Regions from separate parts of the Inediibacterium massiliense genome, predicted to be linked through region 2. Evidence: a T-box and tRNA genes for the amino acid it is inferred to sense, from the RefSeq annotation. Region 2 holds a T-box; the other holds one or more tRNA genes.
What was found. The T-box of region 2 lies ahead of tyrS (tyrosine--tRNA ligase). A T-box ahead of a tRNA ligase gene usually reads a tRNA of that ligase, here a tRNA-Tyr.

Region 1 (7,260 bases), on a different contig from region 2:
TCCACCTTCCTCCACCAATATGCGGAAGTGGCTCAGTGGTAGAGCATCGCCTTGCCAAGGCGAGGGTCGCGAGTTCGAATCTCGTCTTCCGCTCCAAATGCGGATGTAGTTCAATGGTAGAACTCCAGCCTTCCAAGCTGGTAGCGTGGGTTCGATTCCCATCATCCGCTCCAAACATGGTGGGTGTAGTCAAGTGGTTAAGACACAGGATTGTGGCTCCTGCATGCGTGGGTTCGAATCCCATCACCCACCCCAAAATAATGGGGTATAGCCAAGTCGGTAAGGCACCAGACTTTGACTCTGGCATCCGTAGGTTCGAGTCCTGCTACCCCAGCCATATGACCCATTAGCTCAGTAGGTAGAGCACTTGACTTTTAATCAAGGTGTCCCGCGTTCGAGCCGCGGATGGGTCACCAATTCATAGTGGCGGCATAGCCAAGTGGTAAGGCAGAGGTCTGCAAAACCTTTATTCCCCAGTTCAAATCTGGGTGCCGCCTCCATTTTTTTGCGCTCATAGCTCAGCTGGATAGAGTGTCTGACTACGAATCAGAAGGCCGCAGGTTCGAATCCTGCTGGGCGCACCAAATTTGATAAAAGTGTTGACAAAACACAAAGTCAATGATAAAATAACAATTGTTATTAATGTTCCAAGGTAGCTCAATGGTGGAGCAACCGGCTGTTAACCGGTAGGCTGTGGGTTCGAGCCCCACCCTTGGAGCCAAAAATGCCGGGGTGGCGGAACTGGCAGACGCACAGGACTTAAAATCCTGCGGTCCTTACAGATCGTACCGGTTCGATTCCGGTCCCCGGCACCAAATATCGCGGAGTGGAGCAGCTGGCAGCTCGTCGGGCTCATAACCCGAAGGTCGTAGGTTCAAATCCTGCCTCCGCAACCATTTATGGCGGCGTAGCTTAGTTGGCTAGAGCGTCCGGTTCATACCCGGAAGGTCGGTGGTTCAAGTCCACTCGCCGCTACCATTATTAAGGCCCATTGGTCAAGCGGTCAAGACACCGCCCTTTCACGGCGGTAACCCGAGTTCGATTCTCGGATGGGTCACCATTTTAGGGCGCATAGCTCAGCTGGGAGAGCACCTGCCTTACAAGCAGGGGGTCATAGGTTCGAGCCCTATTGCGCCCACCATTTATTTTGGCCCGGTAGTTCAGTTGGTTAGAATGCCAGCCTGTCACGCTGGAGGTCGAGGGTTCGAGCCCCTTCCGGGTCGCCAATTTTATATTAGCTGGTGTGGCTCAACGGTAGAGCAGCTGACTTGTAATCAGCAGGTTGGGGGTTCGATTCCCTTCGCCAGCTCCAAAATGGAGGAATTCCCGAGTGGCCAAAGGGGGCGGACTGTAAATCCGTTAGCTGAGCTTTCGGTGGTTCGAATCCACCTTCCTCCACCAATATGCGGAAGTGGCTCAGTGGTAGAGCATCGCCTTGCCAAGGCGAGGGTCGCGAGTTCGAATCTCGTCTTCCGCTCCAAATGCGGATGTAGTTCAATGGTAGAACTCCAGCCTTCCAAGCTGGTAGCGTGGGTTCGATTCCCATCATCCGCTCCAAACATGGTGGGTGTAGTCAAGTGGTTAAGACACAGGATTGTGGCTCCTGCATGCGTGGGTTCGAATCCCATCACCCACCCCAAAATAATGGGGTATAGCCAAGTCGGTAAGGCACCAGACTTTGACTCTGGCATCCGTAGGTTCGAGTCCTGCTACCCCAGCCATATATATCTAATTCATAATGGCGGCATAGCCAAGTGGTAAGGCAGAGGTCTGCAAAACCTTTATTCCCCAGTTCAAATCTGGGTGCCGCCTCCATTTTTTTGCGCTCATAGCTCAGCTGGATAGAGTGTCTGACTACGAATCAGAAGGCCGCAGGTTCGAATCCTGCTGGGCGCACCAATAAAATAGAAGAGGGTACGAATTTCGTACCCTCTATTTTATTGTATTTTATCATATATAATGAATAAAATTGTGGATCATGTGAGAGTTACATAAAAGGTTTATAACTTTCTAAAAAAGATATGCATATTCCTATTGGCAGTTTCATGAAATATGATAAAATATATTAGGCAATATGACTTAGGGCCTAAAGTCTTAACATATGGGTTGAGACTTTTTTTATCTACCAAGGGATTGCAAAGTTTTATAGTATACAACTGCTTGCTAAAAGTCAATGTTCTTTAAAAAAGCAAGTTATAGAGTTGTAAGGGGGAATTTTCATGAGAAAAATCCTTATTTTTACTGCTTCTACAGGAGAAGGACATAATCAAGTTGCAAGAGCTTTGAAAAATGAGTTTGAGGCATTTGGATATGAAGTAGTAATGATGGATATTTTAAAAGAAACAAGCCAAGTTTTAAATTTATGTATAGCAGATGGATACAATATTTTAGCTACTCATTTGCCTAAAATATATGGAATGTTATATAAGTGGAGTGATAGGAAAATTATTAATATAGAATTTAATAAAATATTTAATAGATTAGAATATCATAAAGTTTATAATTTAATTACCTATCATCAACCAGATTTAATTATTACTACTCATCCTTTTATCATTGGAGTCATAGGAGATTTAAAGAAAAAAGGGATGCTACATATTCCATTTATTTCAGTTGTTACAGATTATAAAGCACATCAAGTGTATATTCACGATTATGTAGATGCATATATAACAGGAAGCGATTATACAAGTCAGACTTTAGTAGAGAGAGGAATCAACTCAAATAATATATATGCATGTGGTATTCCTATACGTAGACAATTTTTAAAAAGGAGTATAGATTATAAAAAAGATTCTTATTTCACAGTACTTTTGATGGGGGGCAGTATGGGTGTAAAAGGTATGAAAAAAGTGCTTGAAAATCTCATCGGAAATAGGAATTTATTACGTATTATTGTGATTTGTGGAAATAATAAGAGTTTAAAGAAAAAGATAATAAAGCAATATCATCATATAGAAGGTAAAGAAATTAGAGTATATGGTTTTACCAAGGATATTCCACAATTTATGGACAAGGCTCATATTGTGATTACTAAACCAGGAGGAATTACAGTATCAGAATCTATGGCAAAGAATATTCCTATGATCATTCCATATTTTATACCAGGACAAGAAGAAGGAAATGTAGAATTTTTACTAGATTCTGGTGTAGCCATTCAGATCAAGAATATAGATCATATCAATGAAGTGATTGATGAATTGATTCAAAATCCTAAGAAACTGGAGCATATGAAAAAAAGAATGAAGGATTTATGGAATATATACTCTATAGAAAATATAATTGAGTTGTCTAATAAACTTATGTGGAAATATAGTCATGAACGGGGAATGATTTATGGAAAATAAGACAGATATTTTACTGTTGACTGCTACTTTTGGATTGGGACATAAATCGGCTGCACAAGCAATTGTAGAGCATGTGAAAAGGGAAAATGAAGATATAAAGATGGAGATTGTAGATATTTTTCAAATTATCAATCCAAAGCTATATAAAAGTTTATATAAAGGATATGAATTTTTAATTACTAAAAATAGTAAATTATATAATTATTTTTATTATAAAAAGTATTTTAATGAACATTCTCAGTTGGATGATTGGTTTTATAAAATATGTCTTCCCAAACTGACAAGTTATATTTCATCTATTCATCCTAAGATGATTATAGCTACATTTCCAGTTGGGTCAGGTTTAGCATCAAAATATAAGGAAGAGTATCAAAGCGACCTTCCGATTATTAGTTGTATTACAGATGTAGTAGATAGTTGGGAGTGGATTTATCATAATATAGATCAGTATTTTGTTGCTACAGAAGAAATTAAAAATAAATTAATACAAAAAGGGGTTTCAGAAAAAAAGATAGCAGCTACAGGAATTCCTATTAGAGTACAATTTGAAGGACATAGGAATGAATTAGAAAAACTAAAAAAAATAAAAAAATCAGATGGATTTACTATCTTAATTATGGGTGGAGGCATGGGGCTTTTGCCTAAAGAAAGAGAATTTTATATATGGCTAGATGAATTAAGGGCAGTGAAAACTACTATTTTGACAGGAAATAATAAAGAAATTTATAATAGATTAAAACAGAATGAAAATCTGAAAAATCTAGCTATATTGGAATATACAGAAAATGTATCCGCGTTGATGAATGATTCAGATTTATTGGTCACAAAAGCAGGCGGAGTTACTTTATTTGAAGGAATTAAATCTCACTTGCCTATAATTGCATTTAAACCTTCTTTAGGACAAGAAATTGAAAATTCTAAATTTATTACTCAAAAGAATATTGGTATGGTAGCTAATAATTTTGAAGAACTTAAAATAGGAATACGAAAGATTTTAAATGATACAAGATATCGAAAAGAATTGTATAAAAATATAGTAAGAGTGAGTGACAAAATTAATATGGATATATTAGTTCAGTCTATATTGGGTTTATATAATCAGAAAGAGAAAATGAAAAAAGTAAATATATGAAAAATGATTAAAGGGATGATGAAATTGAAGGGTTTTGTATTAATTGTAATATGTTTTGTATTGTATAATATAATTCCTAATTACTATTATAGAAACAAAGATAAAAAAACCATAAAAGTTCTGAATACTTCTTTGAAAAAAATTGCATTAACATTTGATGATGGGCCAGATCCTATCTATACAGAAATGATTTTAGATATACTTAAAAAAAACAATGTAAAAGCCACTTTTTTCTTAGTGGCAGATAAAGCGTTAAAGAATAAAGAGATTGTAGAAAGAATGATACAAGAAGGTCATGGGATAGGGCTTCATTCCTTATGTCATAAAAGTGCTTGGTTAAGTTTTCCTTGGCAAACAGCCAAAGATTTTGAAAAGTCTATAAAGATTTTTAATGAATTAAGATATAATATTAGGCTTTTCCGTCCTCCTTGGGGAACATTTAATTTAGTAGTACCTTATTATGCAAAAAAGTATGATCTTAAAGTTGTATTATGGTCTATAGAAGCAAAGGACTGGAGCAAAAATACTACTGTTGATCAGATTAAAGAAAGAATATATAAAAAAGTAAAGAGTGGGGATATTATTGTACTTCATGATAGTAATGGTGCTAAAGGAGCACCCAAAAGAACCATTGATGCATTAGAGGAATTAATTCCTAACCTTATAGAAGAAGGATATGAATTTGTTTTAGTAGATCAACAGGCAGGTGTCATAAATGAATAAAATGATTGCATATCTATTTAGGAGTATAGATGATACTATTGTAAAATTGAGCAATTGGGAGTATATACCTTTTTCAAGTCAAAAACTTTTTTATGTGAGTTTTCATACTTATAAAGGAAATGAAAAACAATTAAGAGATGGAACAATTATTAAAAATGGAGACCAGATAGGAGAATTTCATATAGACAATAAAAAGGTTCGTCATATAAAAAATGATCCTGCTAGTCTTTTTTTTATTGTAGATGAAGAATTAAAATTTTTATCTCAAGCTATTTTAAAAGATGAAAGATTTAAGTTTATTAAGGCATATTATGGGGTGACGATATTACACCCTATAGCTGTTCGAAAGGGATTTAGTATTTTTCCAATAGAGAATAAGATAAAAAGAGAATTTATTAAACAATGGGATGATTGGCTAAAAAAAATATTTCAAAAGAGCAATTATCAAAAAGAAAAAACAAGGAGAGTTCCTAAAGAATGTTGGATTTCTAAAAAAGAAGTGCTAAATAGAAAGGCGGTTTAGATGAAAAAAAGAATTATACAATATGGAATTTTAATTTTTCTTTTACTCATCACTTTATGGATTGTTTTATCTAATGAAAACTTATCAACTTTTCCAAAGCTTCTTTTTCAAACCAATCCATATATTTTAATAATAGGATTTATAGGAATGATAGGTTATTGGGTATTAGATGCTTTAATCATAAAAGAAATATCAAAAATGTTATTTGTGAAAAATAATTTTTTAAAATCTATAAAACTTACTTTTATTGGACAATATTATAGTCTCATTACACCATTTGCTAGTGGAGGGCAACCTGCACAAATTTATTCTATGATTAAAGATTCTGTCCCATTAGGAAAGGCTACATCCATATTGATAGAAAAATTTATTATTTATCAAGTGATTGTAACAATTTATTCTATTTTTATGTTTATCATTAAGCTAGGATTTGTTTATGAACATATTAAGGCGTCTCTAGCGTTTATTTGGATAGGTATTTTCTTAAATTTTATAGGATTATTGATTATTTTTATTTTGTTTTTAAATGGAAATTTTTTAAGAAGAGTAATACAATGGATCATGAAGACTTTTATTCCAAGTAAAATAAAACAATATGAATTTAAAATAGAAAGAACTATAAAGGAATATGAAGAAAGTGTAAGGAAGATTAGAGAAAATAAAAAAACTACTTTCAAGCTTTGTGTCATGACAATCCTTCAACTTACATTTTATTTTAGTATTACTTATTGGATTTATAGAAGTTTAGGATTAAGTAGTATTTCGTGTTTAGATGTCATTGCTATACAATCTCTTCTTTATATGGCTGTATCTTTTATTCCTACGCCAGGAACAGTAGGAAGTTCAGAAGGAGGATTTTATTTACTTTTTCAGATTTTTTTCGGGACACAAAAAGTAACATATGCAATGCTTTTATGGAGAATGATTGTTTATTATTTTAATTTATTGGTCTGTGGAATTGCTACACTTATAGATTATATGATGAACAAAAAAATGAAAGTAAGAGAAGCCAGGAAAGAGACAAATCTTTAACATTTGAATCAATAGGTAGAGAGTTTGGAAATTTTCCCAAGCTTTTTTTATGGATATAAAAAAGGAGGAATGTTTTATGGCCCAGCTTTATTATAGATATAGCACTATGAATGCAGGAAAGTCTATTGAAGTAATCAAGGTTGCATATAATTATGAAGAAAGAGGAAAAAGGGCCTTGGTCCTTACATCTGCATTAGATAATAGATATGGAAAAGGAAAGGTTACATCAAGAATAGGAATAGAAAAAGAGGCTATGGTTATAGAAGAAGATACCAATATATTAACTATATTTTTACAAGAAAATAGTCATAGTAGTATTCATTGTGTTATTATTGATGAATGCCAATTTTTAAAAAAGCATCATGTAGAAGAATTAATTGAGATTGTAGATAGTTGCAATGTGCCTGTTTTATGTTATGGACTTAAGAATGACTTCAAAAACGAGCTGTTTGAAGGTTCATACTGGTTACTGGTTCATGCAGACAAGATAGAAGAGATTAAAA
Region 2 (13,044 bases):
TGCACTTGCACTACTTCCCCCAAATAACCCTGATAAAAAGCCACCACTTCTTTCTTTTTCAACAGGATCCCATCCGAGTCCTACTAATATTTTAGAAAGTCCTGCATTTCCTTTTGTAAGATCAATTCTTTGTCCTTTTTGAAGATTAATTGCCATAATAATTCCTCCTCTATCATAAATATTCCAAATAAATACTTTTTATTGTAAATTTTTGCATCCTATTTATTAATTCTAACTTTTTCAAAAAATTCCTCCAAAAATATATACTTTATTTTTGAGAAGGAATAAATTGTCTAATCCAACCCCCAAATGCTCCTGGATTTCTACTTTGAATAAGTACTGTTCCTGGTCCTCTAAATCTACAAACAAGACCTTCACCAGATGTAATACTTGAAATCCATCCCTTTGATGCTTTTTCAATAGTATAATTCATATATTCAGGCCACGCTACAAGATGGCTATTATCTATAATTACCTCTTCTCCCTCAGAAAGATTGATAGGATGAATAGCTCCAAAAGAGCTTAAAAAGACCATTCCTTTTCCACTAATCTTCACAATAAAAAATCCTTCTCCTGAAAATAATCCCTTTGCTAGGTTTTGCATTTTTGTAGAAACTTCTATACCTGATGTAGCTGCTAAAAAACCATCCTTTTGTACACAAAGATCATAAGAACCATCTAAATTTACATCTACTACTCCTCCTGGTGCTGTTGCTGCTAAAAGAACTTTTCCAGCTCCTTTTGCTGCTGAGAGGGTTTGAAAGAAGAATTTTTCTCCTGCCAGCATTCTTCCAAGACCATTCATAAAACCACCTTCCATACGCCCATCTACTTCTATCGTATTGGACATAGAAACCATGGCACCTGATTCAGCTTTTATATTTTCTCCTCTTTGTAAATTTACTTCTACTAATGGAAAAGCTCCTTCATATAATATTTTATAATCCAAATAAATGCCTCCCTCTATTTTACTTGATACAAAGACAGAGCCATAGGGCTCTGTCTTATATATTGATTCCAAAGTTTTGGCATAAAGCTGCCAATCCTCCACTGAATCCACTACCAATAGCATTAAATTTCCATTCTCCATTATGACGATACAATTCTGCTACTACAACAGCAGTTTCTACACTAAAATCTTCTCCAAGATCATATCGAATTAATTCTTCTCCCGTTTGTTCATTTGCAATTCGAATAAATGCATTAGATACTTGTCCAAAGTTTTGATTTCTTTCTGTTGCTTGATGAATCGTTACAGTAAAATCAATTTTATGAACATGAGCAGGAACTTTAGCAAGATCTATTTTAACCTGCTCATCATCTCCATCTCCTTCTCCTGTAAGATTGTCTCCAAGATGAGTCACAGACTCAGCTGCATCTTTTAAATTATTATAAAAGATAAAATCATTGTCACTTGAAACTTTTCCATTTTCTCCTAACATAAAAGCTGCTGCATCTAAATCGAAGTCTTGGCCTCCATCATATTTGTTTGTATCCCATCCTAATCCTACTAATACTTTTGTAAGTCCTGGGTTTGTTTTTGTTAAATCTACTTTTTGTCCTTTTTGTAAACTAATAGCCATCATCAAACCTCCTCATATTCTTTTGTAAATTTTTTCATTCCTATACATTATACAATATAATTGAATTATACAATATGATTCAAAAGAAGTAAAAATAATACTCAATCTAAATTTAAATTTATGTATTATTCTTCCTACATTGTATAAATTCCTTCTACTTTATAAGTTTTTTCATATTAAAGGAAAATATACCTATATCTTAAATTTGCTCATAGAATGTCTTAACTTTTCAATAAGTACAACCATTTTATTATTTTCTTCTTTCATGAGCTCCATAGCACTATTTTCTTCTTGTGCTAAAGCAGAAGTTTGCTCAATCGAAGCTGAATTTTCTTCTGCAATAGATGCAACTTGTTCAACAGAAGAGCTGATTTCTACACTATGCTCCGATACCTTTTCTAAATTTTGAGATACTTGTTTGATCCTTAATACCATATTCTCTACTTTCCCATTAATTTCTTGGAATGATTTTTCAGTATTTTTAATTTGATTGGTTCCATTTTCTACTTGCTTATATCCATCTTGTAAGGAAATTGTCATATCTTGAGATTCTTTTTGTATGCCTTGTATAATTTCCCTAATTTCTGTAGCAGAATGTCCTACTTGTTCTGCTAATTTTCTAATCTCATCAGATACTACAGCAAATCCTCTTCCTGCTTCTCCTGCTCTTGCTGCTTCAATCGCTGCATTTAATGCTAAAAGATTTGTTTGATCTGATATTTGATTAATGACCTCTACCAATTGGGAAATATTCTGAGCTTTTTCATTCAATCTTTGTACTTGATTCACAGAATCTTTCACTACATCATTAATGACATAAATCTGATCTACAGATGCTAAGATCTGTTGATTTCCAATTTGAGCAATATCTAATACGGCTCTTGAACTTTGATTTAATTCTTCCCCTTTTTCATTTGTTTCTTCTATTAATTTTCCTAATTGATTGATAGCATGTGCAATCTCTGTGGCTGAATTTGCTTGTTCTTCTGCTCCAACTGCCATTTGTTGCATAGTGGAGGCGATTTGTTCACTTCCTCTTCTAACTTCTTTAGATATATTTTCAAAAGATGCTGTTTGATTGTTTGCCTCATTAGATACATTCATAACTTCTTGCATCATCTCTCTTAAATTATCTACCATTTGATTAATAGAAAATGATAATTGTCCAATTTCATCTTTTCCTTCATAATCAATTTTTTCCACAAGTAAATTTCCTTTTGCAGCTTCATCACTCACATAAATAACTTGATTTAAATTTTTTCGAATCATTCTTCCTATGATAATCATAATAATAAGTCCAAATATAATAGATAGTGTCACACTAATAAGTAAAATAAATTTAGCTTTTTGCATACTCATACGAGCTTGATCTATGGCCATCTGTCTAGACTCTTGTACAATCTCTCTCATATTTTCAAGTAAAGAAACGGTTCTAGTTCTAAGCTTAGATGTCTCAAACTTAGCTTCCATAACTTTTTTATTATCATTTGCTTTGATAGCTGGTATAATATCTTTTTGTAATATATCATTCATTTTTTCATCATTGGATTGAATATGGGTATATAAAAATTTTAATTCATCTACATTTATAAAGCTTTCCATCTCTTTGATCACTACATCTATATCTTTAAGCACTTGTTGAAATTCTACTTCCACTTTTTCATAATCTTCTAAATATGTATTTTGTTTAAAGAATACATATTCTCCAATCTTTGCATCCTTTTCTCTATATAATGATCCCATTTGAGTAATAGTTAATGCACTTTTTCCTACTTTATCAATAATATCAATATTGTAGTTGATATGATTTAGTGCTTGAATCGTTATGGCAGTGGATGTTAAGAAAAACATGACTACCAGAAATAAAACTGCCCCATATTTATATCCTATTCTTAAATGATTCCATCTAAACTTTTTTAATTTCTCTTTCGTTTCATTCAATTTTTTAGAACTTTTTTTCTGTTTCTCTTTTCCTAATTTTTTTTTCTTGACTCTCTCTAGCATTTTGTTAAATTTCATACTTAAGCACCTCTTTCTGTTGATCCATGATGACATAAATATTATAGAATAATAGCATAGTTATCAAAACCATTCGACATATTTATAGAAATTCCTTCTTTTTATTCTAAATTATGTAAAAATAAGACTTTTATCCTAAAAACCTATATATTTTTCATACAACAAAAAAAGAGATGAATTTTTTCATCTCTCGTTTTATTTCTTAAATACCTTGTCCTTATATCTATCTAGTGTCAAGATCAAAGGATATCCTAATCCATAGCAGGCAATGAGTTGTCCTAATGTAACCCATCCCATAGTGATAAACAACGGTACTCCATAAAGATAATTTAGTATAAATCCGATTACAATACCATTTACAATTACTGGTGGCATAGGAACAAGCCATTTTTTAGGCAGCTTATAAGATAAATAGGCAGCTGCTAAAGTAGCTAAGCTACCAAACACTATATCTACTAATCCTCCACCGCCATAAATATTTGCCAAAATACACCCTACAAAAAGCCCTGGTATAGCAGCAGGTGTAAACATGGGCAAAACAGTTAAGCTTTCTGAAATTCTGACTTGAATTTGTCCATAACTAATAGGTGCAAACATGATAGTCATGGCAGCATAAATAGCCGCAATAAATGCTGCTTGTACAATATAATTTGTTCTTTTCACTTTTTTACCCTCCGTAGTTTTTTTTATCGTCAGGATATTGCGAACTGACGCTATATCTATAAACCCAGTGGATATATTATCATTCTTTATGATCTATTGTCAATGGGTTCTTTTTTTTTTCAGCAACAATCCATAAAATAATAGGAAAAATAATTTGAAATGGAAAATGATAATACGGCCATATATCTCTATTGAATTCAAAATAGTCCATTACACTATCATATTGAAAATAAGCTAAATTAACCCCTAATAATGACATAGGTAAAACAATGAAACGATATTCTTTCATATTAAATACTTTGGCAATTCCTTTACATGTACATAAAAGTAATATGCTAATTTTAATAAATCCTCCCAATAAAAAAACAACGCTTATGATTACCTCTATTCTTTGTAATATATTTCCTATTTTAATTCTTGAAATAGTTCCATAAGTAGGATAATATAAACTTGTTGCACCTTCTACTCCTACTACCAAAATATTTGTTATAGAAAGCATAAATAAATATACCCCTCCTATAATCATCCCCAACAAATAAATTTTATACATAGATTGATTATTCTTTATATCATCAAAAACCATAGTAAACACTACAATCTGAATAAGTGGAAATGTCATTATACTAAAAGCACCTTTAAAAACAGGTTTCATACCTTTAGACAATACAGGCAATATATTATTTATTTCCATATTTGGAATAGATAATAATACAATAAAACAGATCGACAATATAGGTATATATATAAACAATTCACTACATCTACCCATTACCTCTATCCCTTCTTTAATCCCCCATGCACATATGAGTATAAATAATATGTGTATGACGGTATGGGGGGTTTCTATAAAACTTACTCCTTGAACAAACTGACTATAATTAAGTAATATATCACTCATCATAAAAAAAACAAACCAAGTATATAGTATAACTATTATTTTTCCTATGATTTTTCCAAAACAGATTTCTATCATATCAAATAAATTTTTGTTTGGAAAAAGACAATGAAGTCTTGCATAAATCATGATCATAGGAATTACCATACCTATTCCTATGATAAAAGCAAGCCATAGATCATGCCCTGCTTCTAACCCTTGTGCAAATATAGAGCTAGAACCCACTATAAATAAAATAATCAAGGAAATTCCTTGTTTTGTAGAGATCTTCTCTATGTTCATTCATGTCCCTCCAGCATTATTTTTATTTAGTATTTGAATTTATTCATTCAATCATGTATTTTTATTTATTTTCTACTAATCTATTAAAAAGCTTGTCCATCATTCATATTTGTGTTAAGATATGGATAAAATAAATTTATACAAACTATGAAGGAATTCAGTAGTCTTTTATAATAACCATATAGAGAGCAGACTGGTTGGTGAAAAGTCTGAAGGATATAAAAGATGAATTACACTCTGGAGTTTCGAAACTAAAAACTTCGACGGTTTCCACTCGTTATCGTGGCTAGAGGCTTTATGCGAATTAAGGTGGTACCACGGGCTTTCTCGTCCTTACTAGATGAGAAGGTCCTTTTATTTTTGTATAAATGGAGGAGGTTTTATTATGTCAAATGTATTTGATGTGCTGAAGGAAAGAGGTTTTATTCAGCAAGCAACTCATGAAGATGAAATCAGAGAACTTCTTGGAAAGGAATCTGTTACTTTTTATATTGGTTTTGACCCTACTGCAGATAGTTTACATGTAGGTCACTTTGTACAAGTTATTACTATGATGCATATGCAACGTGCAGGTCATCGTCCAATTATATTAATCGGTGGGGGAACAGGTATGATTGGAGACCCTACTGGAAAAACAGATATGAGAAAATTCATGACACCAGAAACTGTACAATATCATTGTGACTGCTTTAAAAAACAGCTTTCAAAGTTCCTTGATTTCTCAGAAGGAAAAGCTATGATGGTTAACAATGGAGATTGGCTATTAAACCTTGAGTATATTCCTTTCTTAAGAGATATTGGAAGACATTTTTCAGTCAATAGAATGCTTACAGCAGAATGTTTTAAAAGCCGTATGGAAAGAGGACTTTCTTTCCTTGAATTTAATTACATGATCATGCAATCTTATGACTTTTTAAAATTAAGTAGAGAATATAATTGTTCTCTAGAGCTTGGTGGAGACGATCAATGGTCTAATATATTAGGAGGAGTAGATTTAGTTAGAAGAGTAGATCAAAAATCTGTTTATGGTATGACTTTTTCTCTTCTTACTACTAGTACAGGAAAGAAAATGGGTAAAACAGAAGCAGGGGCTTTATGGCTTGATCCTGAGAAAACATCTCCTTATGATTTTTACCAATACTGGAGAAATGTTGATGATGCAGATGTAGAGAAATGTCTATCTTTACTTACTTTCCTTCCTATGGATGAAGTCAGAAGACTTGGTAGCTTAGAAGGAGCTGAAATTAACAAAGCAAAAGAAATACTAGCCTTTGAAATCACAAGCTTAGTTCATGGAGAAGAAGAAGCGAAGAAAGCTGAAGCTGCTGCAAAAGCTTTGTTTGGTTCTGGACCTCAAACAGATAATATTCCTTTTACAGAAATATCTTCTGATGAATTAGAAGGAATGGATATTTTATCTCTTTTGTCTAAAGCCAGTTTAATTCCTTCTCGTAGTGAAGGAAGACGTCTAGTCCAACAAGGTGGAGTTTCTATCAATGATGAAAAAATAACAGACATAAATACACTTATTACAAAAGATTACTTTAAAGATAATGCCCTTATGATTAAAAAAGGAAAGAAAACATATCATCAAATTAGACTAAAATAGAAGCCTTAGGCTTCTATTTTAGTTGTGGATTATTTTATATTTTTATAAAAGTATCCACAAATTATTCAGTAATTCTTTTTTGTAATTTTTCCCCTAATTCTTTTTCAAAATAAGGAGTGATCCCCCAAAATTCCTTAAAGGATACATATTCTTTCACTGCTTTTTCATAACCTGTATTTCCCTTTACTCCTCGAATTAATAAATTCTTTGGAGTATGCTCCATATCAATAAATTCTAATATTTGAGTATCGTATCCCATAATTTCTAATATATTTGCTCTTATACTATCCGTAATCAAAGCTGACATTCTTTCTTTAATGATTCCGTGCTTTTCCATAGGCATCATCAATGGGTTATGAATTTTATCAAATAATTCATGCTGACAACAAGGAACAGATAAAATAATCTTTGCATTCCACTCTATGGCTTTTACTAAGGCTGCATCCGTTGCTGTATCACAAGCATGAAGTGTAACCACCATATCTACTTGATTTGCTTGATTAAAGTGTGCAATATCACCCATCATAAATTTTAATTTTTCATACCTTAAATCCTTTGCAATTTCATTACAATGCATCACTACATCTTCTTTTAAATCCAAGCCTATAATATCCACATCCATATTTAAAATATCCACAAAATAATAATAAAGAGCAAATGTCAGATAAGATTTTCCACAACCAAAATCAATTACTTTTATTTTTTCTTTATTTTTTAGCTCATCTACTATATCTCTTACCATTTCTAAAAATCTATTAATTTGTCTAAACTTATCATACTTTTGAGAAAAGACTTTTCCTTTTTCATTCATAACTCCTAATCGATATAAGAATGGATTTGGAATATTCTCAGGAATAATATAATTCTTCTTTCTATTATGAGATAAATTTTTTTGTTTTTTTGTAGGAGCTTTTTTCAAAATTTTTACTTTAAATTTTTTGCTAATGAGTATTTGATAATCTGCTTCTTTTGTATAAATTTGCCCTTGTTTAAAATTTGTTTCGAATAAAGAAATCATCTTTCCTAGCATTTGATCCTTCTCTACATTTTCATGAACTACTTTTTTATCATAATGATATGTAAATTGGTACATAAGTTTCTCTTTTAAAAGAATAGGTCTTATGCTTATTTTATTATACTCCTCTTTTTTTCTTACATTGCTAATCATACAATCTATCAAACTTTCTTCTTGTATCACTTCATCTAATAAATTTCTTATACTTTCCATAAAATCTTCCTTTCTTACATTCCTATATGTATTATAACAAATCCAATCTTTTTATATCATAAAAATTCGCATGTTCCTATCGGAACTGCTCATATCGCCAACTAAATTCTTCCATTCCATTCAGAATTTCCGTTGCTTAAAATTTGATGAAAATCTAACTTTCTAAAGTTATTTATAATTTATTCATTTGTATAATTTCCTAAAGAATAACAAATTCACATGTTGTAATCACAACATGTGAATTTCTAACAAACTTTTCTTTTTTCTTTTATCATATTCTCCATCTTCATTACACATAAGGGTTTGCTAAATAAATATCCTTGTACTTCATCGCAGCCTAACTCTTTTAGAAAATTAAATTGCTCCCACATTTCTACTCCTTCTGCAATAACGCGCATATTCATACTCTGAGCCATTTCAATAACAGATTTCACAATAGCCTGTTGATTCTTGTTTTGAGTAATATCATCAATAAAAGATTTATCAATTTTTAAAACATCGATTTCAAGCTGTTTTAAATAATTTAAAGAAGAATAGCCTTTTCCAAAGTCATCTAAAGAAATATGTATTCCTAAACCTCGTAGCTTTTGTAAAATTTCATTTGTATATTCAAAGTTTTGCATGATTGTATTTTCTGTAATTTCAAGCTCTAAAGAAGAAGGACAAATTCCTGTTTCTTTTATGATATTTACTACTTTTTCCACAAAATCATCTTGTTGAATTTGGATCACTGATATATTTACAGACACATACATGGTATATTGACCATTTTCTTGCCATTTTTTAATTTGATTGCAAGCAGTTCTTAACACAAAATCTCCTATAGGAATAATCAGCCTTGTTTCTTCTGCTAATGGAATAAATATATTAGGAGAAATCATTCCCTTTGTAGGGTGATTCCATCTTACAAGAGCTTCTGTCCCTTCAATTTTTCCACTTCGAATTCCTATTTTAGGCTGATAATAGACAATAAATTCTTCTTTTTCTATAGCATGCCTTAAATCATTTTCCATTTCTAATTTTTCTAACATCTTCTGATGCATATCATAGGTATAAAAAGAATAACTATTTTTCCCATTATTTTTGGCTTCATACATAGCCGTATCTGCATTTTTTAGTAATATACTTGCATTTTCTCCATCCTTTGGATACATGGTAATCCCCATACTTACTGTAATGTAGAATTCTCGATCATCTAAAATCCAAGGATTTTGAAAGGACTGTATAATTTTTTTTGCTATATTCTGAACATGACTCATTTGTGCATTTGGTAATAAAGCTACAAATTCATCTCCTCCTAATCGAGCAATGATAGAATGGTCTCCTAAATATTTTTTCATCAATCCCCCTACATTCTTAAGAAGTAGATCTCCAAACATATGTCCAATTGTATCATTTACTTTTTTAAAATTATCTAAGTCAAAATACAAAAGAGCCCCATTTTCTTTTTTTATTTTTGCGTCTTCTAATAAATGACCTAATTTTTTTTCAAAAAAGACTCGATTATAAAGTCCTGTTAAAGGATCATAATAAGCTAAATACTGAATTTTCTCTTGATTTTTTAATAATTCTTTTTCTTTTTGCTTGATTTTTTCCTTCATTTTATTTACATTTTCAATCACCAATTCAAATTCATCATTAGACTCTGAAAAAATCGTTCCATTATATTTTCCTTTATGTATTTGATCTAATGCATCATTAATCCTATCAATTTTTCTCATCATATATTGATGAAAAGATTGATAAATGATTAAAAAATTAAAAAGTGCTATAAAAAAAGAAAAAGTGATCATTCCATATAATGAATCTATTTTATAATGCACATAATTTTCAAAAATAGATACTAAAAAAATATTAGAACAAATTAGAATCATAGTTAAATAAATCATTAATTTATTTTTCATACTATAATCTCCTATAAATGTTATCTTTTATAATTTATTCTATCATATATAGATCCCTCCTACAAAACAAAAAACCGTCTATTCAAAAGACGGTCTAAACAAAATTTCTTCGTTCACTTCTTTTAGATTTCTACATCCTGTCATAATCATACCTTCTACTAATTCTTTTCCTATTTTTTCTGTATACATAGCTACTCCCTCTGCATCTCCTCCATAAGCTGCTACTGCATAAGGTCTTCCAATCAAAACTGCATCTGCTCCTAATGATAAAACCTTTAAAACATCTAAGCCTGTTCGAATTCCTCCATCTATAAATATTTTCATTTTTCCTTCTACAGCCTTTACGATTTGAGGAAGAACTTCTACTGTTGCAGGTGTATGATCTAATACCCTTCCTCCATGATTAGATACCACAATTCCATAAGCTCCTGCCTTCATAGCCTTTATCGCACCTTTTACAGTCATAATTCCTTTTAAAATAAATGGAAGTTTTGTAGAATCAATAATTTCTTTTAAATCTTTTGCTGATTTTGGACTTACAGGTTTTCCAGCCTTTGCAAGTATAGATAGTCCTGCTGCATCAATATCCATACAGACTGCTAAAACATTTTTTTGCTCTGCTGCATATAATCTTTCTAATATTTCTTTTTTACTCCAAGGTTTAATCGTCGGAATTCCCCATCCTCCATTTTCTTCAATCACTTTTAATGGATCCATAAAATATTCGTCTTTTACTCCATCTCCTGTAAACCCAATAGTTCCTGCATCTTTACATCCTCTAATAATAGCCTTTGCATACTCATAATCTGACAACTTCTGCCCATAGCAAGGAATAAGACCTCCTATAGGAGCCGCAAAAACTGGATATGTAAACTTTTTCCCAAACAATTCTATAGAAGGATCCACATAATTACAATCATAAATGGTATCCATATTCAGTAAAATCTCATCTAATTTTTCTACATTGCGTATAAATGTAGAACCCGTTCCCTTTCCCCCTACTCCTGGAATTTCTCCCCTACATACCTTTCCATTACATATAGGACATACTCTACATTTAAAATCAGAAATATTTTTAGCATTTTGAATCATATCCTTATACTCCACTTGTATCCCTCCTACAATCCTTTTTATAATCTATTTTATCATAATACTTTCTATATTTCGTCCTACACCATTCACTATGCATAAATATCTGAAAACTCAATATGAATTCTCTCTTTACACTCCCAGTCTACATATTCATGATCACAAGAATCTTTCTCTTTTACTAAAGTAATAGGAATATTTATAATAAATTCGCTTCCTTTTTGCCACTTACTTTTTAATTGAATAGTTCCATGGTGCATTTCCACTAATGACTTTACTAAGGAAAGTCCAATCCCACTTCCCTCTCGATTTCTTGTTAAAGATTGATCTACTTGCCTGAATCTTTCAAATATCTTATTACATTCTTCCTCTGGAATCCCTATCCCTGTATCCTTTACCTTTATGCATAAACTTTTCACATGGTCTTCTATATTTACACTAATTTTTCCTCCTTGATCTGTAAATTTTACTGCATTAGAAAGAAGATTTAGAAGAATTCTCTCCAATTTGTCTGGATCACAAGCCATTACTTTTTCTTCCACAGCTGTATCAAATTCAAGGGCAATACCTTTATTTTCCACATAATCAGCTACAGACAAGGTAATCTCCTCTAATATGTTGATCACTTCGACATTTTTTAAATGAAGTTCTAAAAATCCAGCATCAATTTTAGTTATATCAATCAAATTATTTACTAATCTTAATAATCGATTACAATTTTGTTTCATTACTTTTATATATTTATTTACTTTTTTTTCACTCTTCTCATCCTTTAAAGAATCGTTATAAAATTCTAGTAGTTGTATTACTCCTAATATGACATTTAACGGAGTTCTTAGCTCATGGGAAATGTTAGCGAAAAATTCATTTCGAAGTTCATCGTATTCTTTGGCTTCTCTTAATAATTTTTCATTTTCTTGTGCCCTTTTTCGGTACGTCACATCACGACTACAAATTGTACTATATATATTTTTTTCATTCCCATCATAACAAGGCCTACCTACTTCTTCAATCCATATATAATGTCCATCAGCATGAAGATATCTACATTCTACTCTAGTTTCTATATGTTCCTCTATTGCTTTTTGAGATATACTTAGTACTCTATCTAAATCTTTAGGATGAACAAAATCAAATATAGATTTTCCTATTAGTTCCTCTTCTTTATAACCTGAAATACTCATACATGAGGGGCTCACATATTCAATCATTCCTTGAGCATTAACCTGACTAATCATATCACACATACTATTTGTAATTTGGCGTAACCTTTTTTCACTCTTTTCCAGCGCTTCTTCGGCTTCTTTTCTTTTTGAAATATCTTTTACATAATTTAAAAAGTATAGGGGATTTCCATCTTCGTCACACACTAAAGACATATTTATATACACCCAAACAATTTCTTTATTTTTCTTAATATATCTTTTCTCTATATCAAACGAAGTATATTTTTTATTCCATAAATCTTTCATCTTCTTTATTTGTTTTTTAAAATCATCAGGATGAGTGAAATCTTCTATATTCATAGACATAAATTCTTCATCGGCATATCCTATCATTTTTATAAACTTAGGAGGCACTTTGATTACTTTGCCACTCATATGACTACGAGCCACCATCACATAAGATAATTCCTCTGCTTTTTGAATTTGGATTTGTTGAGTAAATAATCTTTGATTGGAGATGTTTAATCTTTTCGTAATCCATCCTATTTGAAGAGCTCCTCCTATTAATAAAATACTATTGATAGATCTAAATAATAAATAAATGTT

Region 1: it has a tRNA-Tyr gene. The T-box ahead of tyrS (tyrosine--tRNA ligase) is inferred to sense a tRNA for this amino acid. The anticodon was not compared.

What each region holds. Positions count from the first base shown of each region.
Region 1 is NZ_LN876582.1:2,126-9,385, reverse strand. It holds tRNA gene BN2409_RS00385 (tRNA-Gly) at 22-96, shown strand; tRNA gene BN2409_RS00380 (tRNA-Gly) at 100-173, shown strand; tRNA gene BN2409_RS00375 (tRNA-His) at 180-255, shown strand; tRNA gene BN2409_RS00370 (tRNA-Gln) at 262-337, shown strand; tRNA gene BN2409_RS00365 (tRNA-Lys) at 341-416, shown strand; tRNA gene BN2409_RS00360 (tRNA-Cys) at 426-500, shown strand; tRNA gene BN2409_RS00355 (tRNA-Arg) at 508-584, shown strand; tRNA gene BN2409_RS00350 (tRNA-Asn) at 647-721, shown strand; tRNA gene BN2409_RS00345 (tRNA-Leu) at 727-815, shown strand; tRNA gene BN2409_RS00340 (tRNA-Met) at 821-896, shown strand; tRNA gene BN2409_RS00335 (tRNA-Met) at 902-978, shown strand; tRNA gene BN2409_RS00330 (tRNA-Glu) at 986-1,060, shown strand; tRNA gene BN2409_RS00325 (tRNA-Val) at 1,066-1,141, shown strand; tRNA gene BN2409_RS00320 (tRNA-Asp) at 1,150-1,226, shown strand; tRNA gene BN2409_RS00315 (tRNA-Thr) at 1,238-1,312, shown strand; tRNA gene BN2409_RS00310 (tRNA-Tyr) at 1,317-1,401, shown strand; tRNA gene BN2409_RS00305 (tRNA-Gly) at 1,406-1,480, shown strand; tRNA gene BN2409_RS00300 (tRNA-Gly) at 1,484-1,557, shown strand; tRNA gene BN2409_RS00295 (tRNA-His) at 1,564-1,639, shown strand; tRNA gene BN2409_RS00290 (tRNA-Gln) at 1,646-1,721, shown strand; tRNA gene BN2409_RS00285 (tRNA-Cys) at 1,741-1,815, shown strand; tRNA gene BN2409_RS00280 (tRNA-Arg) at 1,823-1,899, shown strand; gene BN2409_RS00275 (MGDG synthase family glycosyltransferase) at 2,220-3,347, shown strand; gene BN2409_RS00270 (MGDG synthase family glycosyltransferase) at 3,337-4,479, shown strand; gene BN2409_RS00265 (polysaccharide deacetylase family protein) at 4,483-5,202, shown strand; gene BN2409_RS00260 (YkoP family protein) at 5,195-5,725, shown strand; gene BN2409_RS00255 (lysylphosphatidylglycerol synthase transmembrane domain-containing protein) at 5,726-6,757, shown strand; gene BN2409_RS00250 (thymidine kinase) at 6,834-7,260, shown strand, end outside.
Region 2 is NZ_LN876586.1:155,697-168,740, reverse strand. It holds gene BN2409_RS04640 (TerD family protein) at 1-156, opposite strand, end outside; gene BN2409_RS04635 (TIGR00266 family protein) at 269-949, opposite strand; gene BN2409_RS04630 (TerD family protein) at 1,005-1,583, opposite strand; gene BN2409_RS04625 (methyl-accepting chemotaxis protein) at 1,776-3,602, opposite strand; gene BN2409_RS04620 (QueT transporter family protein) at 3,798-4,265, opposite strand; gene BN2409_RS04615 (GerAB/ArcD/ProY family transporter) at 4,345-5,442, opposite strand; T-box leader at 5,581-5,780, shown strand; gene tyrS (tyrosine--tRNA ligase) at 5,828-7,051, shown strand; gene BN2409_RS04605 (class I SAM-dependent methyltransferase) at 7,113-8,279, opposite strand; gene BN2409_RS04600 (putative bifunctional diguanylate cyclase/phosphodiesterase) at 8,525-10,183, opposite strand; gene BN2409_RS04595 (alpha-hydroxy-acid oxidizing protein) at 10,262-11,290, opposite strand; gene BN2409_RS04590 (PAS domain-containing sensor histidine kinase) at 11,365-13,044, opposite strand, start outside.